DNA from 4 places in the Amphibacillus indicireducens genome. Region 2 is predicted to be linked to each of the others. Evidence: riboswitches for the same ligand, from Rfam matches in the RefSeq annotation. Region 2 holds a riboswitch; each other region holds the start of a gene.
The links. A riboswitch is a leader RNA that binds a small molecule or an ion and turns the genes downstream of it on or off. The one in region 2 is predicted to bind S-adenosylmethionine.
Positions count from the first base shown of each region.

Region 1: linked by a shared signal. The riboswitch ahead of ABD814_RS12285 (MetQ/NlpA family ABC transporter substrate-binding protein) and the one ahead of ABD814_RS11950 (O-acetylhomoserine aminocarboxypropyltransferase/cysteine synthase family protein) in region 2 are both predicted to bind S-adenosylmethionine.
Region 3: linked by a shared signal. The riboswitch ahead of ABD814_RS05030 (OsmC family protein) and the one ahead of ABD814_RS11950 (O-acetylhomoserine aminocarboxypropyltransferase/cysteine synthase family protein) in region 2 are both predicted to bind S-adenosylmethionine.
Region 4: linked by a shared signal. The riboswitch ahead of ABD814_RS01360 (5-methyltetrahydropteroyltriglutamate--homocysteine S-methyltransferase) and the one ahead of ABD814_RS11950 (O-acetylhomoserine aminocarboxypropyltransferase/cysteine synthase family protein) in region 2 are both predicted to bind S-adenosylmethionine.

Region 1 is NZ_BAABDL010000139.1:484-8,712, reverse strand. Features, by position in the region: gene ABD814_RS12320 (ABC transporter ATP-binding protein) at 1-104, opposite strand, end outside; gene ABD814_RS12315 (sensor histidine kinase) at 186-1,190, opposite strand; gene ABD814_RS12310 (response regulator transcription factor) at 1,192-1,872, opposite strand; gene ABD814_RS12305 (NERD domain-containing protein) at 2,205-3,221, opposite strand; gene ABD814_RS12300 (PspC domain-containing protein) at 3,532-3,702, opposite strand; gene ABD814_RS12295 (cyclic 2,3-diphosphoglycerate synthase) at 3,848-5,194, shown strand; gene ABD814_RS12290 (M20 family metallopeptidase) at 5,302-6,510, opposite strand; partial or broken gene ABD814_RS12285 (MetQ/NlpA family ABC transporter substrate-binding protein) at 6,541-6,825, opposite strand; SAM riboswitch class I at 7,117-7,226, opposite strand; gene ABD814_RS12280 (MFS transporter) at 7,428-8,229, opposite strand, start outside.
Region 2 is NZ_BAABDL010000131.1:17,527-25,755, forward strand. Features, by position in the region: gene ABD814_RS11925 (helix-turn-helix domain-containing protein) at 1-493, shown strand, start outside; gene ABD814_RS11930 (aminopeptidase) at 580-1,815, opposite strand; gene ABD814_RS11935 (ABC-F family ATP-binding cassette domain-containing protein) at 1,881-3,764, opposite strand; gene cls (cardiolipin synthase) at 4,182-5,612, opposite strand; gene ABD814_RS11945 (Hsp20/alpha crystallin family protein) at 5,767-6,213, opposite strand; SAM riboswitch class I at 6,351-6,452, shown strand; gene ABD814_RS11950 (O-acetylhomoserine aminocarboxypropyltransferase/cysteine synthase family protein) at 6,631-8,229, shown strand, end outside.
Region 3 is NZ_BAABDL010000051.1:39,651-47,879, forward strand. Features, by position in the region: gene ABD814_RS05005 (hypothetical protein) at 130-258, shown strand; gene ABD814_RS05010 (DUF3887 domain-containing protein) at 259-486, shown strand; gene ABD814_RS05015 (YbaN family protein) at 530-817, opposite strand; gene ABD814_RS05020 (YbaN family protein) at 709-930, opposite strand; gene ABD814_RS05025 (DUF6944 family repetitive protein) at 1,234-1,542, shown strand; gene ABD814_RS05030 (OsmC family protein) at 1,642-2,085, opposite strand; SAM riboswitch class I at 2,249-2,354, opposite strand; gene ABD814_RS05035 (hypothetical protein) at 2,506-3,174, shown strand; gene ABD814_RS05040 (diaminopimelate dehydrogenase) at 3,340-4,326, shown strand; gene ABD814_RS05045 (ring-cleaving dioxygenase) at 4,613-5,551, shown strand; gene ABD814_RS05050 (flavin reductase family protein) at 5,563-6,174, shown strand; gene ABD814_RS05055 (P-loop NTPase family protein) at 6,487-6,699, opposite strand; gene ABD814_RS05060 (spermine/spermidine synthase domain-containing protein) at 6,781-7,656, opposite strand; gene ABD814_RS05065 (DNA topology modulation protein) at 7,661-8,170, opposite strand.
Region 4 is NZ_BAABDL010000014.1:91,478-99,706, forward strand. Features, by position in the region: gene ABD814_RS01335 (SWIM zinc finger family protein) at 321-1,964, shown strand; gene ABD814_RS01340 (nucleotidyltransferase family protein) at 2,038-2,769, opposite strand; gene ABD814_RS01345 (GHMP family kinase ATP-binding protein) at 2,780-3,853, opposite strand; gene ABD814_RS01350 (Ltp family lipoprotein) at 4,120-4,986, shown strand; gene ABD814_RS01355 (2-hydroxymuconate tautomerase) at 5,098-5,286, opposite strand; gene ABD814_RS01360 (5-methyltetrahydropteroyltriglutamate--homocysteine S-methyltransferase) at 5,341-6,438, opposite strand; SAM riboswitch class I at 6,545-6,650, opposite strand; gene ABD814_RS01365 (nucleotide sugar dehydrogenase) at 7,414-8,229, opposite strand, start outside.

The DNA of each region.
Region 1 (8,229 bases), on a different contig from region 2:
AATTCCCCCTTTTGAACCGTAAAAGAAACATTATCAAGCGCCTTAACCGCCGTTTCACCCTTACCATAAATTTTAGACAGATTTTCTATTTTCAAAATTTCCATTTGATAACCTCCATTAATAAGTGTTAAGTTCAGTTTATCTGCCTAAAATGACGTTCGAGTGACTTTTAAGTGACAATTTAGTCACTTAGTGATTTGTTGATAAAATTTTATCCGAAAAATTGTCCCTCTACCTTGTTCACTTGTGACGTCTAGATGTCCATTTTGGTTAGTCACAATCGAATGCGCCATTGCCATACCAATTCCTATGCTATCCTCATTTGCATTTTTTCCTTTGAAAAATCGATTGAACAAATAAGGAAGATCTTCCTTAGCAATGCCCTTGCCATTATCTTTAATGGTTAGTTCCGTATAAAGAATATTTTCAGTGAATGAGAGTTCAATTGTGCCTCCTTCTGGCGTGTGTTCGACACAATTTTTCAGAATATTAATGAGCGCCTCAACCGTCCAATTCAAATCTCCTACAAAGCTGACTCCCTCTTCACCTGTGACTACAATATTCTGCTCTTTAATCTCAATCGGTATTCTGAGTGGATCTAATGCCTTTTCAATTACATTTTTGACACTTATTTTGTCTCGCTTAAACGTGACTGTTCCAGCATCAATTTTTGAAAGTTTTAATAAAGAAGTTACTAGCCATTCGATTCTTTCTAATTGAGTACTGATGTTGTGGGTGAATTCTACTCTTTTAGCAGCTGGCAATTTTGCATCGCTCAACAAATCAGTCATGACAGTCATCGATGTCAGCGGTGTTTTTAACTGATGAGATATATCAGAGATCGCGTCTGTTAGATGAATTTTGTCTTTCCTTAACAATTCACTTTTCTCCGCTAACATTAAAGTAACTTTATATATATTGTTTTTCAAAATACTCAGTTCACCTTCGTGATTATCCCGAACATCAAGCATATAATCACCACTGCTAATTTTTTGTAAATAAGAAGATAGATTTTCGATTTCACGATATCGCCAAAATGTGAATGTGAAAACAGCAATCAAAATTAAAATTGACGCTATGATCACCGCAATAAGAGCAGATTTAGGAAGCCATGCTACACACGTGATCATGGTTATACTAATCACTATAATCGCAATAAACAAAACACGTATTTCTCGATTGCGCAGCACATTAATCACCTACCCTATATCCCAGACCTCGGACTGTTTTTATAATCGTTGGTTTTTGTGGATCATCCTCCAACTTCTCCCGCAAGCGTTTAATATAAACCGTTAAGGTATTGTCGTTAACAAAGTCACCCGCCACATCCCAAATCTGTTCCAACAATTGATTTCTTGAAAGAACCTGTCCTAAATGATTCGCGAAAATAAGCAGCAAACGATACTCTAAAGCCGTTAATGTTAACTCATCACCGTTTTTATATACTTTCCCTTCAAGCGTATTAATTTGAACATTGGAGATGTTGACTATATTCGTTTGTACCCGCTTTTGATAACGTCTCAAGACAGATTTAATCCTTGATAATAACTCCCGAACCCGAAATGGCTTCGTAATATAATCGTCCGCTCCCATATCAAGCCCCATCACAACACTCACTTCTTCATCCATAGCCGTTAAAAAGATCACCGGTATATCAGCCCGCGCCTTGACAATTTGGCACAACTCGTAGCCACTCCCATCTGGAAGCGATAAATCAAACAGACATAATGAAAAATGCTCCAAATCAGCTGTGATTACTTTTTTAGCCGATTCCACATCATAACAAATAACCACCTGATACCCATCCTGTTGTAATGAATACTCCAAACCTGACGCAATTGTTTTATCATCTTCTACAAGTAATATTTTCAAATTCGCCCCACCTTTCAAAACCCTTCTGTCCGTCAAAAACTGATTGATACAATAACTATACTATACATCTTTTCGAAAAAATGATTAAATTTGATTAGCACATCAAACCGAGGCTATTTCCGGTGTCTTAATATGAGGATTAGTTAAAAAGTTGATTGCATTAGATTCGATAAATCATCTTAGCGTCTAATCGTTGACCTTAGTTCTACTTTTCATCGTTAAGGGGATAGATTAACCCGCAACCATAATCTCTAGCTTGATTTGTTGATAGCATGAGGACTAGGTTAACAAAATAAAAGTGTCAGCACTATGTTTTTAGTGCTGACACTTTTTTAATTTTGATTGATAATTGCCAAAATTTCTTCTCCATAGTCTTTGGCTTTTTTGGGACCAATCCCTTCAACCTTTAACAACATTTCAATTGTCTTTGGTCGCTCAGTTATTAAACCATCCAAGGTTTTATTAGTAAAAATATAGAATGGCTTGATCTCAAGCGCTCTTGATTTCTCCAATCGATATTTAGTTAATTTCTCTCTTAGTTCATCATCGGATAATTTTTCTTCCGTAATAATAATTTTGTCCTTTGGATTTTCTTTAACTTCAATATAATATGATTCCAGATTAATTTGTTTTTCTTGAGCATTTTCTTTTAATACCTCTGCAATTTGATGTAACTTGTGATCTAACATATACACTGGTGATTCTTGCGTTAATTTTTCAGCTAAAAATGATTTAATTTGATCATGGCGAATAATACTAGACTTTAATTGTTTTGAGGCTTTTTTTGATATGTCTATAATCGTTTTCGGATTCGCAAAAGTGACGACATAGTATACTGGACAACGTTTAATCAGTCCCTTGTCTTTTAATAGTTTCTCTAGAGTAGCGACATGCCTTTCTGCCTGATTAACCGGACTATACATACCTTCCTTGCGAACAATCCGATTATTTCTTCGAATCACTCGTATAAACTCTTCTCTTTCAGTTAGTTCAATATCACCTACTAACTTCTTTACTTCAATAACAAGAATAAACTTATGTGTAATCACTACAAAATCTAATTGAGCTGTATATTCTCCAACTTCTAAATAGAGGTCATGCAAAATAATTGAAGGAATCATCGAATGCTGTAATTCAAACATGACACTTTTTTCTCCTGAGTGACCGATCGAAAATAACTTTAAATGTTCGTTTACTTTTTTTAGATCAATAGTTGTATCCTTACTAGTTGATAACTGCGTCAAATGGTCAATCATCAAATTACTTTCATCAATACCTTTAAAAACAATTGGCTCTTTAATATCTCTTCTTTCTGTCAGGATATTGAATGCATTTTTGAAAAATGACATAATCTCAGCTCCTAAATGTGTTTATCTTACTTTATTATAACAAAAATAGAATTAATATGGCTCTTGTCTAGGAACTAATACTTAAGTTTTGAATTAAATTTGATTAGCACATCAGACCGAGGCTATTTCCGATGTCTTAATATGAGGATTAGTTGAAAAATTGATTGCATTAGATTCGATAAATCATCTTAGCGTCTAATCGTTAACCTTAGTTCAACTTTTCACAGTTAAGGGGATAGATTAACAAAATAAAAAGCGTCAGCACTTAATGACGAAAACGTCGCGCTGACACTTTTTTTAACAAATCGATTTAATATTCAGGCAAGTATAAAGCTAAAATAATGTAAAGGATGATCGATGGTGAAACAAAAATAAAAAGCAACCTGACTGCAAGCGAAGAAATACCTAAGTATTCAGCGATTCCACCACATACTCCGGCAAAAACCTGATCCGTTGATGACTTACATAATGATCTTTTCATAGTTCCCTCCATATCGTTCCTTTATTAATAAACTTATTTCTTTCCTAATTTTATTATAACAATATTTTCTCGAAATAATTGTTGAATAATTATTCACTATGAAGTATAATTATAATAGTTAGTAAAACGGACAGAGGAGATTCCAGTGAAGAGAAAAAATGTGATCATTATTGGTGCGGCAGGTAGGGACTTTCATAATTTTAATACGTATTATCGAAATGATGCTAATTATAATGTTGTTGCTTTTACAGCGGCACAAATTCCTGATATAGATGGACGAGAGTATCCAAAAGAATTAGCTGGAGACTTGTACCCTGAGGGGATTCCAATATTTGCACAAGGACAATTACCAGATTTAATTAAAAAATTCAAAGTTGATGAATGTGTCTTCTCATTTAGTGATATTAGCTACCAAGATGTGATGGGAATTGGAGCGATTGTTAACTCAGCAGGCGCTGACTTCAAACTACTCGGTCCAAATCAGACGATGTTAAAAAGCAATAAACCAGTCATCTCAGTCACGGCTGTTCGGACTGGAACAGGTAAAAGCCAAACATCGAGAAAGATTATTGAGACGCTAATGGCACAAGGTCTAAAAGTTGTAGCAATTAGACACCCGATGCCTTATGGTGACTTAGCAGCGCAACGTGTTCAACGGTTTGCCACGATTGAAGATTTAAAAAAACATCACTGTACAATTGAAGAAATGGAAGAGTATGAACCACACGTATCAAGAGGTAATATCGTTTACGCAGGCGTTGATTATGAAGCGATTTTAACTGCAGCAGAAAATGATCCAGATGGCTGTGATGTGATTGTTTGGGATGGTGGAAATAACGATTTTTCATTCTATAAACCAGATTTGGCAATTACCGTCTTAGACCCACACCGCCCAGGACATGAGCTTCAATACTATCCTGGCGAAGTATGTTTAAGAACAACTGATGTTGCAATTATTAATAAGGTCGATAGTGCAACAGCTGAAGCGATTAAAATTGTTGAAAATAATATCAAAACGGCAAATCCAAGTAGTCTGATCGTAAAAGCTGAATCGACAATAACGGTCGATCAACCAGAACTGATTAAAGGAAAGCGGGTTCTAATCGTTGAAGATGGACCGACACTCACTCACGGTGAAATGAAAATTGGTGCTGGAACAGTTGCAGCCCAACGGCTTGGGGCGGCAGAAATTGTTGACCCGTCGCCATATCTTGTTGGAAGTTTAAAAGAAACATTCGCTAAATATCCACACATTGAAAACCTAGTCCCAGCGATGGGTTATGGTGAGAAACAGTTGAAAGATTTAGAAGCAACAATTAACAATACTGATTGTGATGCAGTGATTATTGGAACGCCGATCGATTTATCACGTGTAATTAAAATTAATAAGCCGACTGCTCGAATTCATTACGATTTAAATGAAGTCGATGGACCAAGCTTAGATAATATCTTGACTAATTTTCTCAATAAACAACAAGCCGAACTTGTATAATTATTAAATAGAATAGGTGTTGCGAATCCTACTATGAACTGCCTCTTGTCAAAAAAACAAGGGCAGTTCATTAAGGAAAAAGCAACACCTATTTTTCATTGTTCAGCTTAAGATAAAGACCGCTTTTGCTTCAGTGCTTGCTGATGGTCTTGTTTAACTTTCTCTAATAACTTTTGATCTGTTAGTAACCGATAACCAGTTAATGCAAGTGCTTTAGCACCAGTAATAATCGCTTGATCACCTTGCTCTGATTTAGCCGCTTCTCTAAATTCAACCGTATGACCCGCTAAATCATCTGGACCAATTTTAATGCCACCATGGGCTGTCGGGACTTCATAACTAATATTACCTGCATCTGTTGAACCTTTTCCTTTTCGCTTCTCCACAATAACGTTTTCACCAACTGCCGTTAGTTCTTCGGCTAAAACTTGATCTAAAACAGGTGTAGGAACTAAGTCTTTTACTACATTTTGGAATCGTTCAATGACGACTCTTGCTCCCGTTGCAAGTGCAGCCCCTTTTGCAATCGCCCGTACCCTTTCAGCAGTTTCCTCTGTCTTTTTCCATGACTCTGCTCGAATGTAAAAGCGAGCAGATGCGAATTCAGGAATAATATTCGGTGCATCGCCACCATGAGTAATAATACCATGAATTCGAACATCGTCCGGTAGTTGCTGGCGCAGTGCACTAATGCCATTAAACAATTGAATGACCGCATCTAACGCATTGACCCCTAGATGTGGTGCACCAGAAGCGTGTGCAGGCTTACCATAAAACTTAAAATCAAGCGGATCAACCGCAAGTGATTCGGGGGTTAATCCTGTTTTACCACCCGGATGAAGCATAAGTGCCACATCAACATCTTTTAAAAACCCTTGATCAGCAAAACTCCCTTTTGCACTACCATTTGGACCGCCTTCTTCTGCGGGTGTCCCTAACACAACGACTCTCCCGCCCGTATCATCAATCAATTCACCTAACGCAATCGCAGCCGCGACACTAAGCGTCCCAATAATATTATGTCCACAAGCATGACCTAAACCAGGCAATGCATCATATTCCGCTAGATATGCAATGGTTGGACCTGGCTTACCACTTTCCCTCACTGCATAAAAGGCAGTTTCGTGACCAGCAACACCTTTTTCAACTTCAAAACCAGCATTAACTAAATTTTCACTATGCAAATCACATGCAAAATACTCCTCATTCCCGATTTCAGGATTATCATGAATTTTGTGACTCGTTTCAACATACAACGCTTTACCCTCATCAATCGACTGAAACAAACGCTCTTTTACACCATTAACAACTGTCATTTTAAAATCCTCCTTATGATTTTTAAAAAATTATTCACCTTGCTTTAAATCTTCAAATAACTTCTCAATCTCTTCATCTGATAGTTTAATAATATAAGAGCCTCCATTCGTGTCCTTGGAGATTACTTCCTCAATATCAGGTTCTTGATAAAGCTCAACAATTTTTTTGTACACTTCATTATCTTTATCTTCCGCTTTAGCTGCGATTAGATTTATATATGGATAAACACTTTCATCTTCTCCTGACTCCCGGAAAATAGGATCTTCAGCAAGATCAAAACCTGCTTGCCCTGCAACCTCATTATTAATAATTGAGCCTGTAACATCCCCGTGAAAAGCGAACCTGTTGCTTTTCGGAACGAATTAACTCTCAAACTAAGGACCTGTGATTAAATTTCCCGCGTGTACAAATAAAGTCAATATGGATAGAGAACAGTCCATCTTTCTTACCATACCAACGTATACTTGCACATTTTGATCTGCGAAAGTTGAGTAATCAATTAACTCTCCCCTACTTAAACACTTATTTATCACTCAGCAACAAAAAATCCCTTCTTTTCGTGTGATGAAAAGAAGGGATTCTCAGAATATATAAGAAACCGCCCTTTCTCATCTTTCAAATGCATTCAGCACTTGTAGGAATTGGCACAGTATTCATGACGAATCTGTTGCCGAGATATCATAGGGCCTAGTCCCTCCATCTCTCTGGATAAGAAAATGACAAACTATTTAGTTTTTAAAAAAATATGTAAAACCAATTATATACGGATAATAAATAAAGTCAACTGTTTTTCAGAATTTTAAATATTCTTTTGAAAATTTTAATAATTTAGATAGTTATATTTCAAACTTATCAGAATGACAACAACCAATTTTAAATGTTTAGCTAAGCAAAAACCAGGGGTCAAAGCGCATCTTCAACTCGATGCGCCTTGATTTAATTTTATCGAAGCGAATAGATAAGCCGAGCAAAGTGTTAAAACAAGTCCACTAATGAAAAATGATGTGAATAACGTTGGAAAAAATGCTGGGATAAAGACACCAAAAATCAGACCAAATGTACTGAAGCAAGCTAACAGACCATAAGCGATTCCTCGATTTGCTTGAACAGAACCGTCAACAACTAGGGTTAAAATCGAGGACAAAACAGCAGCGAACCCGATCCCGTATAGAATGATCACGATAAATAGTAACGTTTTCAGCTTAAAAACTCCAAGTAGAAATAGACAAATTGCTTGAATCAAAACGCCGACAGTCATTAATAGTGATTTTGAAAACCGCTGATCAAGTCGGTTGATTGGCAATACATAAATTAAACTACTTACAAGTGCAACTGTAACCAACAAAAGCAGAAATAAATGATTGTCATAACCTAGCGCGTCAATTTTTACCGGCAACAAATACGCAAGCGCTCCATTCACAAACATGAACAATAGTGCCCCTCCATAAGCGAAACCGATCTGTTGTTCATTTAATAAACTTTTAACTAGATTTAACGTTGCTGAAAGTGTCCTGTTTTCCTCGGTGACTTTTGACTCAGACGGCAAAAGTACCAAAACTAAAACTGCAGCGATAATCATTAAAATACCTAGTGGCACAACGACATAATTCTGACTAAATTTCGGCTCAATCATTAAACCAAGCACCGATCCAACTATAAGCGCAAGTGCAATACTTAGACATGAAAATAAAATCAAGCGATGCTTGGTTGTATCGTGC
Region 2 (8,229 bases):
TAAATCGATCAGTGAAATAAAAGAGTATTTAACAAATTGTGAACAGTGGGGGTACTATGAAGTTTCTCTATTTAACAATATTCTTTTTTGTTTCGGAGACTTAGACACTATTTTAATTTTATACAAGCGTATGAACCAATCATACCTAAGGGCAAAATCACTTCATAAAACGCCCAATGCTGAGATCATGCTTGCTACTAATCTAATCACTCTATGTTTAGAGAAAAAATCATATAGTAAAGCTCAAGAAATTAATCAATTTATACAAGAAAAGAAAATTGGCGAACGTTCGATGTTTGCTAGAACCTTATTATTGTGGTGTGATGGAATAATAAATAAAATTGTTTTTAACAATGAAGATGGATTAAAAAAAATTCAGACAAGCCTACAGATAATGGATACATTGAATATGGAATCTAATCTGAAGATGTTTAACAGGTGGACAAAAGAACTGTTTGAAAAAAATAATTTAAGCAATAATTCATTATTTTAACCCCACTCCTTACAATAAAAAAAACAGTTCCAAAGCCGGTCACCCCACGCTTCAGAACTGTTTTAAATTTTTTATAAAATAATTAATTAAATATCAAACGCCCATGCGCCTTTGCGGAAGACAGCTTCTGTTGAGCCATCAGGTAAAATCCCGTCAATGTCCAACTCGGCTGAACCGATCATAAAGTCAACGTGTGTTAAGCTGTCGTTCACGCCGTGCTGATCGAGCTCTTCTTCAGACATGTCTGAGCCACCTGCTAAATTCGTCGGATAAGCTTTTCCTAACGCAACGTGGCATGATGCATTTTCATCATACAATGTATTATAGAAAATTAAGCCAGACTGTGAAATTGGTGATGCGTCTGGAACGAGCGCTAACTCACCTAGACGTTTGGCACCTTCATCCGTTTCAAGTAAATTTTTCAGCGTATCATAACCTTGCTCCGCTTCAAAATCAACAACTTGTCCATCTTTAAACGTTAAGCTGAAATGATCAATCGTATTCCCATTATAAACAAGTGGTTTTGTATTGCTGACTACACCGTTCACCTCATATTTATGCGGGACTGTAAAGACTTCCTCTGTCGGCATGTTCGGGTTGAAATGCAGACCATCTGTCGTATAAGCGCCGCCACCTTTCCAAATATGCCCTTTTGGCAAGCCAAACGTAATATCTGTACCTGGTGCTTTGAAAATTAAGGCCTGATACTTTTTCTCGTTTAAAATTGCGTGGGCATTTTTCAGTGTTTGATTATGCTCGTCCCATGCTTTGATCGGGTCTTCTTGATCGACACGAACGATTTTGAAAATTTGTTCCCAAAGCTTTTCTTTCGCTTCTTCCGCTTCTAAACCTGGGAAGATTTTTTGTGACCAATCGCCTGTTGGGATTGAAATAATTGACCACGCAATTCGATCGTTCATCGTATATTGTCTAAATTCCTTCATTGCCTCAGCACTTGCTTTCGAAGCTGCCGCAACCTTCTTCGCGTCAACATCTTTCAGTAAATCTGGATTTGTTGAACGAATTGATAATAACGCCCCACCATCTTTGGCAAAGTCTAAGTACTTATCAACTTGCCACGGACGGACATCCGTCAACACTGCTTCCGATTCATTTTGATACTTCAGTAATGAAATCTCATCATCTTGCCAGTTAATTAAGACACTTTTTGCCCCTAGTTCATACGCTTTACGGACGACGATTCGAGTAAACTCAATCCCCTCAATCGATGAATTGACCATCAACGCTTGACCTTTTTGCAAGTTAACACCCGTTCTCAAGGCCAGCTCAGCATACTTTTCTTGTAATTTTACATCTGCCATTTGTAAACCCTCCAATTTTTAATCTCATTCTATTATACATCACTTATTTCGGTTTATGAAATATCTTATTCCTGCTCAATTGCTTCGACAATCAACGACAACTCTTCCCAACGCTCCATCTTTACCTCAAGCTCATCCTCCAATTCAAGCTGACGATCATAATGCTTATGCACCGCATCAGCATCCGCCCCAGCTTCAATTACCGCCTCTTTCTCAACCTCAATCGCTTCCTCCAACGCCTCAATCTCATCCTCAATCGTCGCCCACTCCTTCTGCTCCTGATAAGACAAACGCCGTTTCTTCGGACGCGATGGGACAGGCTTCGACTTTTCCTCGGCAGGCTCACTTTTTGGTTCCGTTTGTTTTGCTAAAAACTCACTATAGTTGCCGTAAAAAGGTTCGATTGTTCCCGACTCCTTAAAGACGAGTAGTTGTTCCACTACACGATCGAGGAAATAACGATCGTGGGAAACGGTAATTACGACACCGGGGAAGCTATCCAAATAGTCTTCAAGAATCGCTAACGTATGTGTATCTAAATCGTTGGTCGGCTCATCAAGTAGTAAAACATTCGGCTCTTCCATCAATACTTTTAATAAATAAAGTCGACGCTTTTCCCCACCTGAAAGTCGGCGAATATATGTCCACTGTTGCGAACGCGGGAATAAAAAGCGTTCGAGCATTTGCTCTGCCGTGATCGTTTCATTTTTTTCGGTATGAATAACTTCCGCAGTTTCTCTAATGTACTCGATGATTTTCAGGTTTTCGTCCATGTCGCTATGATCTTGTTGGTAATAGCCAAATTTAACGGTTGGACCTGTTTCAATTTCTCCTTGATCAGGAGTGATTCGTTCGGCAATCAGGTTCAGTAACGTCGATTTACCGGTACCATTCGCACCGACAATCCCGATTCGGTCACCAGGTTTGATTAAAAATGAGAAATCAGTGATTAATTTGTTCGCATCGTAGCTTTTTGAAATGTTGTGCAATTCGAGCACTTTTTTTCCTAATCGTGTTGAACCAACACCGAATTCGAGCTCCGATTGATCTGTCGCGAACGTTTTTGTTTGCATCTCACCAATCCGCTCAATTCTAGCTTTTTGTTTAGTCGAGCGAGCACGTGCCCCTCGTTTGAGCCAGGCCATTTCACTTCTCAACACATTGGCGTGCTTCTGTTCATCTTGCTTTGCTAATTCGAGTCGTTCTGCTTTTTTTGTTAAGTATGTTTCATAATTTCCAGTATATTGATAGAGCTGACCGAGATCAAGCTCATAAATTTTCGTTGTCACCCGATTGAGAAAATACCGATCGTGCGTCACGAGCATAACCGCCCCTTGATAAGTCGGTAAAAATTTCTCCAACCACTCAATTGACTCGTGATCTAGGTGGTTCGTCGGCTCATCAAGAATCAGCAGATGTGCTGGCTGGACGAGCGCTTTTGCTAAGGCGACTCGTTTCTGTTGTCCTCCAGATAAAGTGTTGATTTTTTGATCAAATTGATCAATTCCCAATTTCGTCAAAATTGTTTTTGCCGTCGTCGCAGCATCCCACGCGTCCTGTTGATCCATTTTTGTTTGCATCTTTGTAAACGCTACTTGTGCATCTGGATCGGTTGGATTTTTACCTAAGTTGAACAACGCTTGTTCATACTCACGAAGAATCGTCATCACTTCTGATTCACCAGCAAAAATCTCAGCCAACACTGTTCGGTCATGGTTCAGATTTGGCTCTTGTGATAAATAGGCAATCTTAAAATCACGCGCATGGTTGAGTGCCCCATGATCACGATCCTCTATTCCGGCAATCACCTTTAACAGCGTCGACTTCCCCGTCCCATTCACACCAACAATTCCAATGCGATCGCGATTTTGGATTGAAAAAGATAGTTGATTAAATAACGTTTTTTCTCCATACGTCTTAGTTAAGTTTTCAATTGCTAAAATCTCCATCTAACGATCCCCCGCTTCTCTTGCTAGTATAATACAGACACGTTATTCGAACAAATTTTATAATTAATCATTTGATTGAGGAAATTGCAGACAAGTTAGAGAAAATACAGACGAATTCGATGAATGTGCACATCTTAACTGAAATATGCACAAGTTCGGTGATTTATGCACATCTTAGCTGAAATGTGCACAAGTTCGGTGATTTATGCACATCTTAGCTGAAATATGCACAAGTTCGGTGATTTGTGCACATCTTGGCTGAAATATGCACAAATTCGGTGATTTATGCACATCTTAACTGAAATATGCACAAGTTCAATGATTTGTGCACAACTTAGTTGAAATGTGCACTTGTTCCTCTCTCAAGCTAAAACAGATGAAGCAAACTTAGTTGCTCCATCTGTTGTGGTGAGTTTTTTATAAAATTGGTGAAATCAATCGGGCGATTGATTCTTTGATTTTTATCCAGAGCGATCTTTGTTGGTATGCTTCTAATGTGAGTAGATCAGATTTTGACATATCCTCTTCAAAGTGTGCAAGCAGGCGTTGAGTGACTTCTTCGCTGTAGAGAAAGGCGTTGACCTCAAAGTTCAATCGGAAGCTTCGGACGTCGATGTTTGCGGTTCCGACTGAGGCGATTTTTCCATCGACCATAATTGTTTTGGCGTGGAGGAAGCCATTTTGATAAATATAAACTTTTGCGCCAGCTTCGAGCATGTTGCCAATATAGGAATATGTCGCCCAGTAAACGAATGGGTGGTCTGGTTTATTCGGGATCATAATTCGGACATCGATGCCGGATAGGGCAGCGATTTTTACGGCGTCGGCAAGACTTTCGTCTGGGATAAAGTATGGTGTCTGAATGTAAACATAGTCTTCCGCTTCCATCAACAATTTGATGTAACCATATTTGATTTGCTCCCAGTCTGAGTCCGGGCCACTTGAAACAATTTGCATTCCGACGTTTCCTTGTGGTTCTGCTCGATAATAGGCTGAATCATAGAGGATCAGTTGGTGCTTCGATGCTTGATTCCAGTCTAAAATAAAGCGAGTTTGGATGCTACGGACGGATTCCCCGACGATCCGTAAATGTGTGTCGCGCCAGTATCCGTACTTCTTAACTTTTCCGAGATACTCATCGCCGACATTAAATCCACCGATATAGCCAATTTTCCCATCAATCACAACGACTTTACGATGATTTCGGTAGTTAATCTTAAAATTGACTTTTGGAATTAATGACGGGAAAAATGCCTCAACGATGACACCCGCTTTTTTCAATTCCCAAATAAATTGTTGACTCAATTTTCGTGAGCCAAAATCATCATACAAAAAGCGAACGGATACGCCTTCCTTGGCTTTCAGCTTTAGAACATCGGCAATTTTTCGGCCTAAGTTATCATCTCGATAGATGTAATATTGAATATGAATGTGGTCCTCTGCCGCAACTAAATCCTTGATCAGCTGATCAAACTTTGCCTGTCCATCATTAAAAATCTCGACGTCATTTTCTTGAGTCAAGATTGCATCGTTGTTGCGTAGATGTAAGTAAAATAAATCGATATTATCTTGGTAAAGCTCCCGGATTGGAAAACTTCCTTCATCAAGTAATTGCAGTTGATTTTCGACTGCTTTTTTGACGCCTAATTTACTTTTGTTATCCCAAATAAACAGCTTTTTTCGACTCAGTTTTCGGCCAAAAACTAAATAGAGGAAAAAACCAAAAATCGGTACAAACGTAATGACAAGAATCCAAGCCCAAGTCGAGGTTGGATTTCTGTGTTCAAGAAACACCAACACAATGACTAAGAGAAAGTTAAAAATAAAAATAAGTTCAGTAATCCCCAATGTATTTCTCCTCCCATCACTATTCATACATAATATACCACACCACTCAATAAATGTTCACTATTTTCATTTGTTTTAAAGAAAAAAACGCTTTTGATCGCCGTAAGGACGTAAATCAAAAGCGAATCACCCAATTGAGTGGGTGAATTTTTGACTAATCAATTGATAGGTCTCTTTTTTTAATCACTTGTTTCTTGGCTTTTACTTTAAGTAAGCCTTGCTGAAAATCTGCTTGTAATGTTGATGGGATAATCGTGCCTGGAAGGTTGATGATGCTTTCGCGAGCGCGATGGAATTGTTTTGATTGGTAGTAATCTCTTTGGTCGTCTTTTATTTCTTGGTGTTTGTCTTCTGTGACGCGGACGATTAGTCGGTTGTCTCTAATTAAGAGTTGGATTCGGTCTTTGCTGATGCCGGGTAATTGATATGTGACAATCCATTCCTGATCGGTGTTTTTAACATAAGTGGGAATTTGTCTGTTTTGAAAAAATTGGTCGATCGATGCAAGCAAACTGTCATCGGGATAGCGCTGAAATAGGCTATCCATTTTTTTGACCCAGTCGCGGGCGATTTTCATAAAGTCCTGATCATGTTCGGTCATTTTCCTCACACTCCTATCTTCAATTAATTTATGCATTGGGTTAAATAAATGTTAATTTGTCTAAATAGTTTAAATTTTTTAAAAAATCACTTGACGGATGAGAAAATCTACTCTATAATCCTTAATAATATGTATAGCGCTTATCAAGAGTGGCTGAGGGAATAGGCCCTGTGAAGCCCGGCAACCTACGTGAAAGAAAGGTGCTAAATCCTACAGATTATTAATCTGGCAGATAAGACGAGGCTAAGACACCGCAAACCTCTTCTTACCTAAGGAGAGGTTTTTTTGGTAGATAAGAAAGTATAACAACTTTCTTACTACATAAGTGCAACTAAAGCATTCGCCTAAAGGCTTGGCGAATGCCAAGTTTTCTAATAAATAAAGTTATACATACACAATTAGAGGAGGAGATTCAAAATGACAAAAAGTAATTTTCGCTCGACTGGTGTAGAAACGCAATTAATTCATGGGGGACAACAGGTTGATCCGACAACTCAATCGCGTGCTGTACCGATCTACCAAACTACTTCTTACGTGTTTCGTGATACGGAGCATGCGCAAAATTTGTTCGCTTTAGCTGAGCCGGGTAATATTTATTCGCGGATTATGAACCCGACGCTTGATGCATTTGAGCAGCGTGTGGCGCTTTTAGAAGATGGTGTTGGTGCAGTGGCTACTGCTTCAGGAATGTCAGCAATTACGTTAGCGATTTTTAATATTGCCGGTACAGGCGATGAAATCATTACCGATAGTAATCTTTATGGTGGAACTTATAATTTATTTAAGCAAACTTTACCTAAGTATGGCATCAATGTTGTGTTTGTTGATGGAACAGATCCAGAGAACTTCAGAGCTGCGATCACGGATAAGACGAAAGCGATTTTTGCTGAGACGATTACGAACCCTTCTTTACATGTATTTGATATTGAGGCAGTTGCTGATATCGCACATGAAAATGGCATTCCATTACTAATTGATAATACATTTGCTTCACCTTATGGCGCTAAACCAATTAAATGGGGTGCAGATGTCGTGATTCACTCTGCAACAAAATGGATTGGTGGTCATGGTACGTCAATTGGTGGAATTGTTGTTGATGCTGGTCGTTTCGATTGGACTAACGGACGGTTCCCTGGTTTCACTGAACCAGATGAGTCATACCACGGTGTTCGATTTGGTACAGATGTAGGTCCAGCTGCTTTTGCTTTGAAATTACGCGTTCAATTATTGCGTGATATCGGTCCAGCTCTAAGTCCACAAAATGCCTTTTATTTCTTACAAGGACTTGAGACACTTAATTTAAGAGTGAAGCGACATTCAGAAAATACTGAAAAGGTTGCTCAATATTTAGTTAACCATCCAGAAGTTGAGTGGGTCAATTATCCAGGTCTAGAGTCACATCCTTCTCATGAGTTAGCGAAAAAATATTTAATTGATACGTATGGTTCAATTATTACCTTTGGTGTGAAAGGTGGTCGTGAAGTTGGTCGAAAAGTGATTGATAACATTGAATTGTTCTCTCACGTTGCCAACGTTGGCGATGCAAAATCATTAATCATTCATCCAGCTTCAACAACACACCAACAGCTTGACGCGGAAGGATTAAAAGCGAGTGGTGTATCTGAATCACTCATTCGTTTATCTGTTGGTTTGGAGAGCTTTGATGATATTGTTGCTGACTTGGATCAAGCAATCGCAAAAGCAACTGATACAGAACCAACAATCAAGCCAACACTTGATGATGCTGTTCGTTGGGTGCTTGACTCACCGTTTGCTCGTGAAGATGGTGGCATTCGTCCGAAGAATATTGTCGTTGCGGGCGATCAGTCAAAACATAATTGCTTGAAAAAACTCGCTAACTTAGGCTTTAAATTTACTGATTTAGCGGCTAATGACCAACCGATTGATTTATTGTTTGTGTCTGATCCGAGTGTAATTGATCAGTTACCAGCTGACGCAAAGCTCGTTTGGTTTAGAACAAAAGATGACTATAGCGCATTGAAGGCACAAGCAGAA
Region 3 (8,229 bases), on a different contig from region 2:
CATTCAGCCGTAATTTATTGTTCAAACTTCTTTAATTATCATTAAGATGTTATGATTAAAATCATTGAAATGAATCGAAAGGTAGATAAGCAATTGAAATATAGATTTAAACTAATGAGTCTCATCTTCTTGTCACTAACTTTTTTGATCGGGTGTGACATCGGTGAAGAAATTATGGAACAAACAGATCAAGCGATTGAAATTGCTTCTTCTTTTGTTGATCACCTTAATCAGGGGGAGTTTACTGAAGCCACTTAATTGTTTGACCGAAAAATTAAGGAAGAACTTCCAGCAGAAGCACTATCTGAAACTTGGGAACAAATAACTGATCAATTTGGCACGTATATTGGCAATGAGTATAAAGAAATAAAAAGCTTAGCTCAATATCAAGTCATCGTCTTAGACGCTACATTTACTGAAAATAATGTCACATTTGAAATTAGCTTTGATCAAAATAATCAGATTGCAGGCTTCTCAATTCATTAGAAAATTATAACCCCAATCACTCACACTAGAGCGGTTGGGGTTATTAAATGTGTTCAGTTTTTTTTGGTAGTCGAATCGTTTTCATTTTAATAAAAAAGTAATAGTGCTTATATAAAGCAAGTCCAACCATCATCACTCTTACCCACAGTAAATCGACGATAAAAAAGGAATAGATAATACATGCATCTGCAATCAAGTTAATCCGAATCTTTTCCTTTAAAGTTAGCCCTTTTTTTTCACGAAAGGCAACAACGAATCTTTCATATGCTTTTGTCCTTTTAAACCAATCTTCAACCCGTTTAGAACTTTTCGCAAAACAGTAAGATGAGATAAAAAAAAGGGCAAGCCCGGAAGAACTGGTAAGACTAGAGCAGCTATCCCAATTCCAAACGAGATAAAACCGGGAATAATAAAGAAAATACTCCTTAGCCGTCTAATTTCCATCACCTTCCCTCTCTTTTCATTCAAATAAGCATAGCAGAGAATTTTAATCTGTTCAAATGACAAAGCTTATTATTTTTTCTTGTCGCATCCTCTAAAACACCCATTCAACTCAGTTTACGCCTATTTTTTCAGAATATAACTTAATTTGAAACGAAAAAGGAAAACCAAGAATACAATACAACGATAATATAAGTTGGATTACTTGAGGTGACATAAATGGAGCATAACCAAACAGAACTTGATGATGAGCAAAAAAAAGGATGATCAAATTCAGGAACTTAACCAAAAAATTGCAGTCTCACTATGGGTTCAATTTATTGTCAATTTGCAGAAGCTATCTATTTATCACAATTAGAAAAGCTCCAACCAGATTCAAGTGGAGAATTGAAAAATTTAGTTGGACAATGGGTCATGACAGTCGGTCAAGCACTTGAAGCAATCGGACAAACGACACAAAGCTTAACAAACGAAGAAAAACAACAAATCGATGCACAAATACAGGGCATTCAAGGTGATGCACTACAAGCGCTTGGTTCTGCTTTACAATTTGTTGGCGGCAAAGAGATGCTGATTGATTACTTAAAAGAGAACATAGATGGCGATATCAGTTAAATATTTTCATTTCAAACTTTATTATAGCAATCAAAAACACGACTCTATTTAAGAATCGTGTTTTTCAGTTACTTCATTAATGATCATTGAAAAATCTACTTACTTCTCAACAACAACTTTTGCTGTAACTAAGTCAACTGCATTAGCAATTGTATCTCCAACAGGACAATGCGCTTCGATATGTCGCTTATATGCTTCGAGTTTTTCTTGATCAGAATCTGATTCAATATGAAACGTTGATCGAATCGTTTGAAAACCTGGGCGAACATCTGACTTCCCGAAGAAGCCATCAAGATCAATGTCTCCCTCTAATTCAACCCAAAAGTTTTTTAACTCAACGTCAAATTTCTCAGCATAAGTTCTTGCGACTATCGCCTGACAGCCACCTAATGCAGACAAGAGTAATTCAACTGGATTCATGCCTTTATCTGTTCCACCTAAATTTTCCGGTTCATCTATTATCACCTTGTGTTGACGTGCTTCAGCCAACACCTCAACTTGTTCCTTCAAAAATGTTTTAGCCTTAATTGTCGTTACTGCCATCTTGATCGCTCCCTTTGAATGATTTTTTTATTTAAAAACTCTCCTTCGGTTAATTTGCCTGAAGATGAATTTTTTATCCACGAATGATGATTGAATAACAAAAAACCCTTTTCCGATTGGAGAAGGGTTTCAAAAAGTGAGTGTAAGTCTACCTTTGTTCACCTTCCCATATTTAGAATCGATTGGATTCTTCTGAAATTGGCACCTTACATACTCATGCGGTTGCCGAGAGCTCATCGGGTCAGTCCCTCCCCCTCTCTAGATAAGAAGTTGTTATTCATATTAAGTTAATAGGCTTAATTATAGTTAAGGCACATTGCTAAAGTCAAGTAATTTTTTAAATTTTCAAATAAATTAACTTTAAACTAATGTATTGGGTTCATTTCATCTGGACATGCTAACAAAAAAGGGCGTGATTAGATGAATAGAACCATTTATAGTTTACTGACAATCAGTTACATCGTACTATTCATATGGGGCATTCGCCTGTTCCGTAAACAAAAACAAGTTGACTCTTCAATTGTTTTATTGTTCGTGATTTTCGGATTAATTTATGACAACTTAGTTCTTAGTGTTGGTCGTTTTATTGGTGAAGGTCAATTATTAGAAAATTTATCTTATCTTCGTTTTTGGCTTCATACTTTATTTACACCATTACTAATTATTTTTGTTTGGCAAATTAGTAAGAACTTACGTTTAAAATGGGCAAATAGCGAAATCTCAAAGGTCACAATTTTTCTACTCACACTTGGATTGATCATCTATCAATGGTATCAATCAATTAGACAACTTAAACTCGAAGTAAACTGGGAACGAGATGTCCTACTCTATGAAAATATCGTTGAACAAAAGATACCATTTATGGTACTAATCACAACAGCTATTGTCGGTTGGGTTGGAATCTTGTTGTGGAAACATCAAAAGTTTTATTGGCTTTTTGTTGGAACAGCGATTATGATTTTCGGAAGCATTTTAACAATTTGGTTGAAAAATGTACCGATCATGAATCTATTTGAATTACTTTTTATTGTTAGTTTATTATTGACAAAAAAATTTCAACTTAGAAGAACAGCTTCACCCTTCACCTAAAAATTAGTTACTAAATTTCCCCCTTTGATAGGGGGATTTTTGTTAATATCACTAACTTTAAACTAGATTTATGCGATCCATTTTACATATCTGTTTTGGTTGCTTTATAATAATGACAAGGAAGAACACGGTTAGACAATTTTTTTCTAGAAAAGGGGCACTCTAATGAAAAATAAAATAAAAATCGGCATTGTTGGCTTTGGTAATCTTGGCAAAGGGGCCGTTGAAGCGATCAATGCGACAGATGATCTTGAGTTAGTTGCCGTATTTACACGGCGAAATCCAGAAGATTTACAAATTAATCAGCCAAATGTGAAAGCATTACATGTTGATGATGCTGCTGATTATCAGGATCAAATCGATGTGATGCTACTCTGTGGTGGCTCAGCAACTGATTTACCAGAACAAACACCAAAATTTGCTCAACTCTTTAACACAGTTGATAGTTATGATAACCATGGTGAAATTCCGGAATTTTATCAAGCAGTTGATCAAGTTGCTCGTAAAAGTAAAACAACGGCAATTATTTCAGTTGGCTGGGATCCAGGATTATTTTCGACAAACCGAGTGATCGCTGATGCGATTTTACCGAATGGAGAAAATTATACTTTTTGGGGTAAAGGCTTAAGTCAAGGCCACTCTGATGCTGTTCGTCGAGTTAACGGTGTTAAAAACGGTGTTCAATATACGATTCCATCTGAAGATGCGATTGAAAAAGTGAGAAGTGGAAGCAATCCGTCGCTAGAAACAGCTGAAAAGCACAACCGAATTTGCTACGTTGTTGCGGAGGAAGGCGCAGATCAAGCAACAATTGAACATGACATTAAAATGATGCCTAACTACTTTGCAGATTACAACACTGAAGTCCATTTTATTACTGAAGAAGAACTTGCCCGCGATCACTCGAAAGCACCCCACGGTGGCTTTGTGATTCGCGGTGGCCAAACAGGGGCAAACAATAAACAAATTTATGAGTTTTCGTTAAAACTTGATAGCAATCCAGAATTTACAGCAAGTGTTCTAGTTGCCTATGCGCGGGCAGCTTACCGCTTAAATCAAGATCAACAATATGGGGCAAAAACGGTCTTTGATGTCGCACCAAGCTATCTTTCACCACGCTCTTCTCATGATTTAAGACGTAATTTTTTATAAAATAAATGCTGAGGCACTTCAATTATTTTTGAAGTGCCTCTTTTTTGTTTGACAGCAGAAATATTTTGTTATATAATTATCTTGAATTCGAGATAATATTATAAATAATAAAGTAATTTATCTAGATAATAATTATTGAACTTACTAAATTAACTCCATCGACGAATCAAAGTAAATCGTTATCATGATTATGGAAAGTGTAAAGCAAGATTATTGTTAGCCGGTCGATGTATTTATAGCTTGATTCAGATATGCTTAATAAAAAATTTTAATCGGAGTGTGGAAAATGAGTAAAAAAACAGCTGGGATCCACCATATTACTGCAATTGTTGGCCATCCACAGGAGAATACAGATTTTTATGCAGGTATTTTAGGATTAAGATTGGTCAAAAAAACGGTCAACTTCGATGACCCAGGAACGTACCATTTATATTTCGGCAATCAAGGCGGTGAACCTGGAACAATTATCACTTTCTTCCCTTGGATCGGCGCCTATCAAGGCGAAATTGGTGGCGGACAGGTTGGGTTTACAACATATGCAATTCCTGAAGGGACGTTTGATTTTTGGCAAAAACGATTGGAAAAATTCAATATTCCAACAAGAATCACAACCCGATTTGGCGAAACTTTTTTACAATTTAAAGATCCACACGGGCTCCAATTAGAACTTGTTGAGCGTGCGGCTGGAAAGTTAAACGATCGAACGTTTGGCGATATTACACCAGAAGTCGCAATTAAAGGCTTTGGTGGTGCGGTTCTTTATTCAACTGATTTTGAACAAACAAATGCAACACTAGTTGACACGATGGGACTTGAAAAGGTTGCTGAAGAAGGTAACTTGATTCGTTTTAAATCAAGTAGTGATCTAGGAAATATCATCGATATTAGACAAACAAATATGGCAAGAGGACGCATGGGTGTTGGAACTGTTCATCACATTGCCTGGCGTGCCAATGACGACATTGACTTAAGAGATTGGCAAAATGAAGTTGATAAAAAAGGGCATCACGTAACAGAGGTAAAGGATCGAAACTACTTTAACGCGATCTACTTCAGAGAACCTGGCGAAATTCTTTATGAAATTGCAACAGATCCACCAGGATTCGCCCATGATGAATCATATGAGACGATGGGAGAAGCAATAAAACTACCTGCTCAATATGAAAATAGACGCGAAGAATTGACTGGACCACTTGTACCAATTGAAGTGAGAGTATTAGACTAGGAGGCATGACTTTGTTATCTTTTGATCCAAACCAAATTTCTGAACGACAAAACTATAAATTTTTAATTGGCACAATCATTCCAAGACCAATCGCATTTGTCACAAGCACTGGTACTGATGAGATCATTAACGGCGCACCATTTAGCTATTTTAATGTCGTTTCATCTAATCCACCAATGATTTCGATTGCTGTCCAACGTAAAGCCGGACAAATGAAAGATACTGCTAGAAATATAATCAAAAATAAAGAATTTGTTGTTCATATTGTTGATCAAGCAAATGTTGAACAAATTAATGAAACAGCTGCCAATCTTGCACCGACGGAAAGTGAATTGATCCGAGCAAAGTTAACAACCGTACCAAGCGAAAAGATTTCTGTTCCTGGAGTCAAGGAAGCAAAAGTACGCTTTGAATGTGTCTTAGAAAAAGCTGTTGAGCTTGGTGAAGCCGGTAATGTTGGTGTCGATCTGTTAATTGGTAAAATCGTTCACTATCATATTGATGAAACCATTTACCAAGAGGATCAACGGATTGATCCCGACCAATTAGCAACAGTAAGCCGATTGGCAGGTAACAACTACGCCAAAATCGGTGAAATCTTTGAAATTGTTCGACCTGATTAAAAGCAAAAGAGGCTGGGACAAAAAGTATCGTAATTTTAACATAACCCGAACGATTCAAAATCGATTCGGGTTATTTACATGTGAAATAAAATATCCCACCGCTACGTCAAAATCCTTCGCTTCCCGCGGGCGTGGCTTCAGCTAACGCTTTTCCCGCAGGTGTCTCAGTATTTTGACTACGCTGATGTTACTCTTACATTTTAATGTTCGGTTTTGATTAACCTTATTTTGTTATGTCCAATCTCTTTTTTGGTTATTTCTATGATTCATCCTCGTACGAACATAATGTTGAGATATCGAGCATAGCCCAAGTCAATCCTCAATCAAGCGTTTATTGTTAATTTCATATCTCCGATCAGCGACGCGCTCAATCAATCTTTGATCATGCGTGACAAAAAGAATTGTCCCCTGATATGAAATCATCACACGTTCCAAAGCCTCAATCGCTTTTAGATCTAAAAAGTTAGTCGGTTCATCTAATAAGGGGATGTTATACCTACCAAGAAAAAGCTGACATAACCACAACCTGATCGCTTCGCCAGCTTTAATCTTGTCTGTTCACCACCACTTAAATGACTGGATTGATCCTTTTTATCCTCAGCAGTTCTACAAGTAACATAAAATTGATTTTTCAATCCAGTAAGAAAAAATTGACTCTGGACTATGCTTCTCGTATTGCTTCATTTTCAAATAGAGATCGATCCCGTCAGATACATCGTGCCACAAATCGGTAAAAATATAATCATAGTTTTGCTTAGCTAATTGCGTTTCAGCATATTCAAATACATCTGCTTTAATGATATTAATTTTCTCTCGATGTGTAAATTGCGGTAAAATATAAGTTTTGAACAAATCAATCACATCTTGATTACTTTCAACAATCGTAACCCGTTCAACATTGTCCTTTTCAGAAACCATAAACGGATAATAACCAAGTCCTAATCCAAATGTGAGTACCTTTCCAAATGCACGGTCCACTGGCTCTTTCATCGTTTCAATTTCATTTGGTGTAATCGTCATCCAAATCCGATCGTTCTCTAAAATGGCTGGAAATTCAAACTCTGTTGAGAAGAAACCAACTTGAGGAATTTGTCGTCCATTCGCTTGTTGAACAATATCATTGAAAACAAAACCCTCGTATGCCTGATATTTTTCATATTTCAACTCACTTTGACCAATTTTCAGCGATGGTATTTTGATCTTTTGATAATAGGGATTATTCTGATAATCATTCACCTCAAGCCGATGAATCATCTGATTAAAATAATGATGGAATAATCGTTTATCTGCACGATCATCGACAATATCCAAACCAAATGCCGATGCCAAAATTGTTCTAAACGCATATTCCTCTGACACACCTACCTCCACTAACGCATCAATATCTGCTTTTTTAATAAAATCTGGTGCTTGATTTAAGTAGTTACTCATGTAAGCAAAGACTTGATGGTTATCTCGCTTTATTGCTTGATCATCTTCCACGCTCTCATCCCTCATTCTGTTTCTTAAATTTTCTAACTTCCTTTAACGAAGACAATATGATAACGTTCTTCTCAACCGAAAGCTCTTCTAACATTTTAATTAATGCTGGTCTTCTTTTTTGGGGAAAGTCCCAAATCCATTTGAAAAATTTAAAGTCAAATCTTTCTTCACAACCTTCTCCCATATCTGGTCTCGTCTGATTTCGATAGTGGATTACTCTTTTAAACGCCCGATAAAGACAAATCACTCGATGAATATCTAAAAAAATAATTGTATCAGCAGCTGTTAAACGGAGATCAAAGGTACTCCCATAATTTCCATCGATAATCCAACTATCCTGCTTCACCAAACGACTTTGTATCTCTCGTTGTGTTTCTCTCGATACTAAAACCCAATTTGGTTGCCAGAATAATGCATCTAAATGATAGACGTCAATAGCTAGCTTTTCACTTAATTGTCGAGCCAAAGTTGATTTTCCAGCACCACCAGAACCAATGATCGCAATTTTCCTCATAAGACCCCCACTAAAGTGTTTCTAGACTCTCTATTATACTACTAGAAAAAATTATTTTT
Region 4 (8,229 bases), on a different contig from region 2:
GAAAAGATCGAGTCCGAAAATCCTTATTGCGACACGGTAGTGGAGCAATAAAAGTTGAGGCCGATTAAAGGAAGGCCGGCTAAAACCGTCACGTCCTGTGACAACGCCTGCATGACCTACATCCTGTAGGCCTGAAAGCGTCCGCCTAGAGTGGAAATCACGCGTCTAGCACCAACAAAATGATTCGTGTTTTGTCCACAATTAAGTCGTTAAGTCAAGTACTATACTTAAAAGCAATGCCAACCTTAATAAATCTAATGACAGACTAAAGATTTTGCTGCGAAAGTTGAGGAATTAAGAAATAAACAGGAGGGTAAAAATTGAATCTCAATAATTTTGAAGAATATATTGGTGACCTGATTGTCTATCGTGGCGAGCATTATTATCTAAATAAATATGTCAAACAAATTAATCAAACAAAAAATGGTGATTACAAAGCAACAGTCAGCGGCTCAAAAAAATACACCGTTAAAGTGAAACTTGATCAAGCAAACAACATCATTGCTTCAGCCTGTACTTGCCCTTATGACTTTGGTGACATTTGCAAGCATGAAGTCGCCGTTTTCTTTGAATTACGTGACCAAAACACAATCGAATCCGTAGAAGAACCTGAACTAAAAGATTTATTACAAAAACTCCCCAAACAAAAATTAATTGATTTTTTAATTGATCAGACTAATAAAAATCCAGAATTAGAGCTAGAATTACGATTAAACTTTGGACCAAAAGAAGATGAAATTTTTGCATCAAGAGCGCTAATTAAGGAATATATCGAATCAGCAACAGATAACGGATTTGTCTCATATAATGACGCCTGGGACGCTGTCTATGGCGCTGAACTTGTGCTCGAAAAAATGCTGAACTACCTTGACAGCGATGAAACCAAAACCATTATCCTCCTCGGCGAAATGATTTTAGCAGAAATGACCGATCTGATTGGCTATTGTGATGATTCAGGTGGGGCAATCGGTGGTGTGATTGATCAAGCAATCGAAAATATGGCTTACGCAACAGCTCAAACGACCGCCCATCTTTCCACTAAAGAAAAACTAGAGATTGTTCAACTACTGGTGAAAGCTTCCCAACATGAAAGATATCAAGGCTGGAGCGACTGGCAATTAGCACTACTCAAAATTTGCTTGCCACTTTGCGATGTAGCAGACTGCCGAACTTTATTAGAAAACGAGCTTGAAAAACTTTCGAATGAAGCTAAGCCTAACAGATATCTACTTAAAGAAATCAAGCTCCTCCAAGCTGAGCTAATTAAAAAATACGATTCAGATGAGCAGACCCAGAGATTTTTAGCAGAAAACATTGCGATTCCAGAAATTAGAGAACAGATTATTTTACAACACTTTGAACAAAAAGATTATCAACAAGCATTGGAGTTGTGTGTGGATGGTGAGAAGTTAGACCATGATTACGCCGGTCTAGTTTCTAGATGGAAAAACTACCGCTATCAAGCATATGAACAGTTAAACGATCTCGAAAATCAGAAATCGTTAGGGATGTCACTCTTATTAGCAGGCGACTATGATTATTTTGGCAAACTAAAAAAATTGCACGAAAAAGATCAGTGGCCTGCCGTGCTCGACTATATAACTGAAAATATCGATCAAACGGGATACCGAAATCACGTCTACTTACAAATCTTAAAAGCAGAAAATCTGACAGACAAGCTGTTAACATTCTGTAAAAATAACCCGTCTATGGTTAGCGAACTCTATCCCGATCTGATGACGGAATACCCTGAACAAGTGAAGGAAATATTTATTCACTCCATTCGTTCAATTGCAGAGCATTCTTCAAATCGCAAAGAATACCGTGGCGTTTGTAAGATCATTAGAACATTTAACAAAGCCACCGACCATGAAAACACTGCGAAAATCATTAAAGAACTTGAACAGCGCTATCACAGAAAACCGGCTTTTTTAGATGAATTGAGTAAGATTCGGATTAGCTAATTATTAATGATCAGCAAAAAGAACTGGCCAGGGCCAGTTCTTTCTATTTTAATCGATCGATTACGATTAAATTTTACTTAAATAATTCCTGTACTTTATGATAACTGTCAATTGTCCCGATATCGTGGCGCATGCCTTCGAACAGGTAGGCGTAAACTATTCGCTGGTTAATTAACCACGGTACGAAATTTCCTGGTGCATCTGGATTGTGACTTTCAAGCAAGTACTGCTTAATTAATGGTAGTGTTTTTCTCTGGTAAATATAAAATGGTGGGACAGCATAATTTGATTTCGGTTGGTTTGGTTTTTCTTCAAACAACATGACGCGATTGTCTTCACTTAGAAAAACGACGCCTGTTTGTTTTAAATCTTCGATATCATCTAGTTCGTGTGCTGTGATGCAATCCGCGTTCATTTGTTGATAAAATTCAACGAACTCGGTCAACTCAAATTCAAATAGATTATCGCCTGCTAGTACCATAATGTCCTCATCAATTTTTTCTGTTTCAATTACGTACTGCATATCAGCGATCGCACCTAATCGATTGTCATTTGTTGTTGTTTGGTCATTAATGACTACAATCGGCTTGTCGCCTTGATAATTTTCAGCCCATTCAGTAAAAGCTGGGGTGAATTTTTCGTTTGTAACGATGAAGACTTCGTTGATCTCGGTTACTTTTTCGACTTTCTCCATAATGTGATTCAGGATTGTTTTGCCACCAACTTCTAGGAGTGGTTTGGCTTTGTTTTTTGTGATTGGATAAAGACGGGTGGCATAACCCGCCGCTAAAATAATGACTTTCATTTGCTTCACCTCAGTATGTATTTTCGATTCGCGCGCCGTCACTTGTTTGGCAGAAATACACTTTATAAATATCTTGATAGTCGGGGTGTGCTACAGGATATGTTGCATCAATTTTTGCTTTAATCTCTGCTTTATATGCTGGGTCAATCAAGCCGACACAGCAACCGCGATAACCTGCACCACTAAAGCGTGCACCGTAGACACCTGTTGTTTCTTTAAGAATATTGTAGATTGTGATCAATTCAGGGCAACCTGATTCATATTGGTGGATCGAGCTTGCACCAGATTCGAACATCAGTTGACCGAATGTCTCGAGGTCTCCATTGCGCCAAGCATCGATTCCGGCATGAACACGCTGTTGTTCGGTATAATAATGGTCGGCTCTTTTCTGAAATTTGCCAGGAACTTGATCACGATATTTTTGATAGAGTGCTTCTGGAATATCACGGAGCTTAACGTCTTCTAGAGCCTGACGCTTTTTGCCAGCTAATTCTTCAATAATCCAGCCGGCAACTTTACATTCATCGACGCGATTATTGTCATCCGTTCCGATCAATGCTTTTGTGACACCTGAGTAGACGACGAGCACTTCAAAATCAGGCATCTGCGTAGATTTTTCGACAAGGTGATGCTCACTCGTTTGACAATCCATCACGAGCAACTGATTATCTTCACTCAAAATATTAGCTGATTGATCTAAAATGCCATTCTTGAGTCCGATAAATTCTGTTTCAACCCAGTGGCTGTAAAAAACAAATTCACGTTTTGGAATCTCTAGGTGATTAACCTCTGCAAGTGCCATCAAATATGCCGTCGTTACCGCAGCCGATGAACTCAAGCCGCCGATCGGAAGCTTGCCACTAATGACTGCCTGGAAGCCTTTCCGGATTCGATGATCCCGCTTCAACGACAACACCGCACCACGCAAATAATTTCCCCAAAAACTAGGAAGCATATCTGGTACAGAATCAATATGGAAATACTCGACATCTAGGAAATCCATACTCCGCACCCGAATATAACCATCATCCGTCGGTGCAAAAACCATCTCGACATTTGAATCAAGCGCCATCCCAGTTACCACACCATCCTGATGATCAACGTGTGCACCTAAAGGGCAGATTCGAAGCGGTTACTTCACCTGCTTCGTTTTTGCTCACCATACAACTCTATGAACTTATTTAATAGATTCTCCATGAAATTATGACCTCATTTGCTAGATTTCTAGTTGATCTTTTTTATTATAACAAATTGTCGTTCGTGATTGTGAAATTACTGTCGATTTTGCTTTTGACGAACTTAATACTTAGGTCTATAATATCAAGAATGATGATAAGAAGGAGTAATCAGATGAAGCGCAAATTAATGAAATCATTTTTTTATAGTTTATTGATTTTGGTGTTAGGAATTGCTGTTGGATGTGAGGAAGCTGATCATACCACAATTGAAGAAGAACCCGAAATTGAGGAAATCGATGAGGATATACTAGACGAAGATATTGAACCGATTCTTGATGATGAACAGGAGGATTCAGTTGCTGAAGAAGTCACTACAACTGAAGAAACTGAGACGTCAAGTCCAGAAGCTGACGATGATGATGACGATGACGATGTGCCGAGCGAATACAGAGCCGCCCTAAACTCTGCCGAGATTTATGCTGACGTCATGCATATGTCTAAAATCGGTATCTATGAACAACTCACATCAGAATATGGTGATCAGTTCCCTGAAGATGTTGCCCAATATGCGATCGACAACCTCGAAGCAGACTGGAATGAAAATGCACTCAAATCAGCGGAAGCCTATGTCGACCACATGAACATGTCAAAAGCAGGCGTCTATGACCAATTAGTTTCAGACTACGGCGACCAGTTTACCGAGCAAGAAGCACAATATGCCGTCGATCAAATCGAAACAGACTGGAACAAAAACGCACTCAAATCAGCCGAAACATACTCCGACATCATGCACATGTCGAAAGCCAACATCTACGACCAACTGATCTCAGACTACGGCGACCAATTTACCGAGCAAGAAGCACAATACGCGATCGACAACATCAAAGCAGACTGGAACGAAAACGCCCTAAAATCAGCCAAAGTCTACCAAGAAATGATGAACATGTCCAACGACGCGATCAAAGACCAACTGACCTCAGAATATGGCGACCAATTCACCGAACAAGAAGCACAATACGCAATTGATCACTTAGATTAATATGTTTTTTTCGTGAAAAATTCACCTGAGTTTTACCCAGAAAAAAGCCAGACCTTGAGCACTCGATTGAATGGCGATCGCTCAGGTCTGGCCTTATTTTGCTTAAAATAGTTATGCTTGATCGCTGAAAAGAACGCCACCAACCGCATACTCGGATTTTTCCATATCCTCCAAAAAGACAACGACCTTTTCACGAGAAGCTCCAGTCGTTTCAACAACTGCATCGGTTACTTTTTCAACGCAAGCACGCTTTTGTTCATCAGTGCGGCCTGCTAACATTTTTATTGTCACATATGGCATTACGATTTACTCCTTTTTTTCCGTTAATGATAGTTACAATTCAGGTCACAGAGCTTAATTCCCCCACACCTCTTTAGCAATCTTAACAATATGTTCAAGCTTGTTCCACTGATCATCCTCAGTCAAAATATTCCCATGATGCGTCGAAGCAAAACCACACTGTGGACTCAAACACAGTTGATCTAACGGCACATACTTCGCCGCTTCATTGATCCGCGCTTTGATTAACTCAGGATCCTCAAGTTCACCGTTTTTTGACGTCACTAAACCAAGCACCACTTTCGCCCCACCGTTTGGAATATGAGCTAACGGTTCAAAATCACCAGACCGCTCATCATCATACTCCAAGAAAAAGCCATCAACCTTTTCCTTAGCAAATACAGTCGGCGCAATCAGCTGATAACTCCCCGAAAATGCATACGTCGACTGGTAATTGCCACGACAAATATGTGTCGTCACTTGTAAATCTTCAGGCTTATCAACCAGAATCTCATTAATTACTCGAACAGCTAATTCAATTAAATAATCACGCTTGTAAGGTCCACTATCAAAATCAATCTCTGGCGAAGTAAGCACGGCTAAATAAACATCGTCAATTTGTAAATAGCGAACACCTGCATCGTAAAAAGCTTGAATCGCATCCCGGTACGCCTGAATAATATCTTTCGCATAAGATTCATAGTCTGGATAAATTTCATTATTAATAATATCAACATGGAACAGTTGATTCGGACTTGGAATCGTTTGTTTAGCAACCGCCCGACCATCAACAATCTGATTCAACACCTTAAAATCATCAATAAACGGATGATCCGGATTAAACGAAATTTTTCCTATATTACGAACATCATAAGGCTCCGTTTCAACACCCTCAAAAAAATAACCATGATCAGGAACATACCCCTCAAAACCATTCAAATTTTCCAGAAAATCAATATGCCACCAATCCCGACGAAACTCACCATCCGTCACAACATCCAACCCAACCTCAATCTGCTTATCAACAACCCGCTTCACTTCCTCAAGCTCAACCTGCTTCAACTCAGCCAACTCAATTTTCCCCGCCTGATAATCCCGCCGAGCCTTTTTTAACCGCTCAGGCCGCAACAAACTCCCAACATGATCCGCATGAAATGGCGCTTTAACCGTCACAACTAATCCCTACCTTCTTAATTTTTAATTGATTAATAAAAAACTCTCCCCACAAATATAAAAAAGACCTTCTAAGAAGAAAGTCTTTACCTGTAAAGAGACATCCTTCTTATCTTCAAGGCACACGCCTATCTGGAATTAGCACCGTTCCTTTTAAAAAGGTGGTTGCTGAGACATCACAGGGCCAATCCCTCCGCCTCTCTCGATAAGAAATATTTATGATAAAATTTTAACTAACCTTAACCTGCGCAGGTTAAATTATTATTATCTTATGCCACTCACGTGAAAATAGCAAGCCTTTTTAAAAAAATTCAGAAAATAGACACTAATAATTCCTCCACCTACTCAATCCCAATATGTCCAACCACCTAACCGTTACCTGTTTATAGACTTCACACGAGTGAGGACACGATTAGCACCTATTCGTTAGAGATCAACCAGATTCAAAGACGGATTTCTGACGATTAGCTCCTATTCGTTAGAAATCAACCAGATTCAAAAACGGATTTCTGACGATTAGCTCCTATTCGTTAGAAATCAACCAGATTCAAAGACGGATTTCTGACGATTAGCTCCTATTCGTTAGAAATCAACCAGTTTCAAAGACGGATTTCTGACGATTAGCTCCTATTCGTTAGAAATCAACCTGATTCAAAGACGGATTTCTGACGATTAACCCCTATTCGTTAGAGATCAACCAAATTCAAAGACGGATTTCTGACGATTAGCTCCTATTCGTTAGAGATCAACCAGATTCAAAGACGGATTTCTGACGATTAGCTCCTATTCATTAGAGATCAACCAGATTCAAAGACGGATTTCTGACGATTAGCACCTATTCATTAGAGATCAACCAGATTCAAAAGCGGATATCTAACGATTAACTCCAAATCTCCAAACTGACAACCACCACAGCCTTACCAAATAAAAAAAGCACCCCATCACACTACCGACAAGGTGCCCTAACTCTTCAAATTAATCTCGACTAAATAAATCCCGCGTATAAACTTTATCCTTCACATCTTTAAGCTCATCAGTCAGTCGATTCGCAACAATCACATCTGCAACCTGCTTAAACTCATCAAGATCCTTCACCACACGCGAATTATAAAAATCATCTTCCTCTAGGACAGGCTCATAAACAACAACCTCGACACCTTTGCCCTTAATCCGCTTCATCACACCCTGAATCGCCGACGCTCTAAAATTATCCGAACCCGTCTTCATCGTCAAACGGTAAATTCCAACAACTTTCGGATTACTTGCTAACACACTATCCGCAATATGATCCTTCCGCGTACTATTTGAATCCACAATCGCCCGAATAATATTGTTCGGCACATCCTCGTAATTTGCCAGCAACTGCTTCGTATCCTTCGGCAAGCAATACCCACCATAACCAAACGACGGATTATTATAATGCGAACCAATCCGCGGATCTAGACCAACACCCTCAATAATCTGCTTCGTATTTAACCCACGCACTTCCGCATAAGTATCCAACTCATTAAAGAACGCCACACGTAAACCAAGATACGTATTCGCAAACAACTTAATCGCTTCCGCCTCAGTCGAATCGGTAAACAACACATCAATATCTTCTTTCTCCGCCCCCTCAACAAGCAGATCAGCAAACCGACGCGCACGCTCTGAATCCTCACCCAAAATAATCCGCGATGGATAAAGATTATCATAAAGCGCCTGCCCCTCACGCAAAAACTCAGGAGAGAAAATAATATTATCAACACCATACTTCTCGCGAATCTCCAACGTATACCCAACAGGAACCGT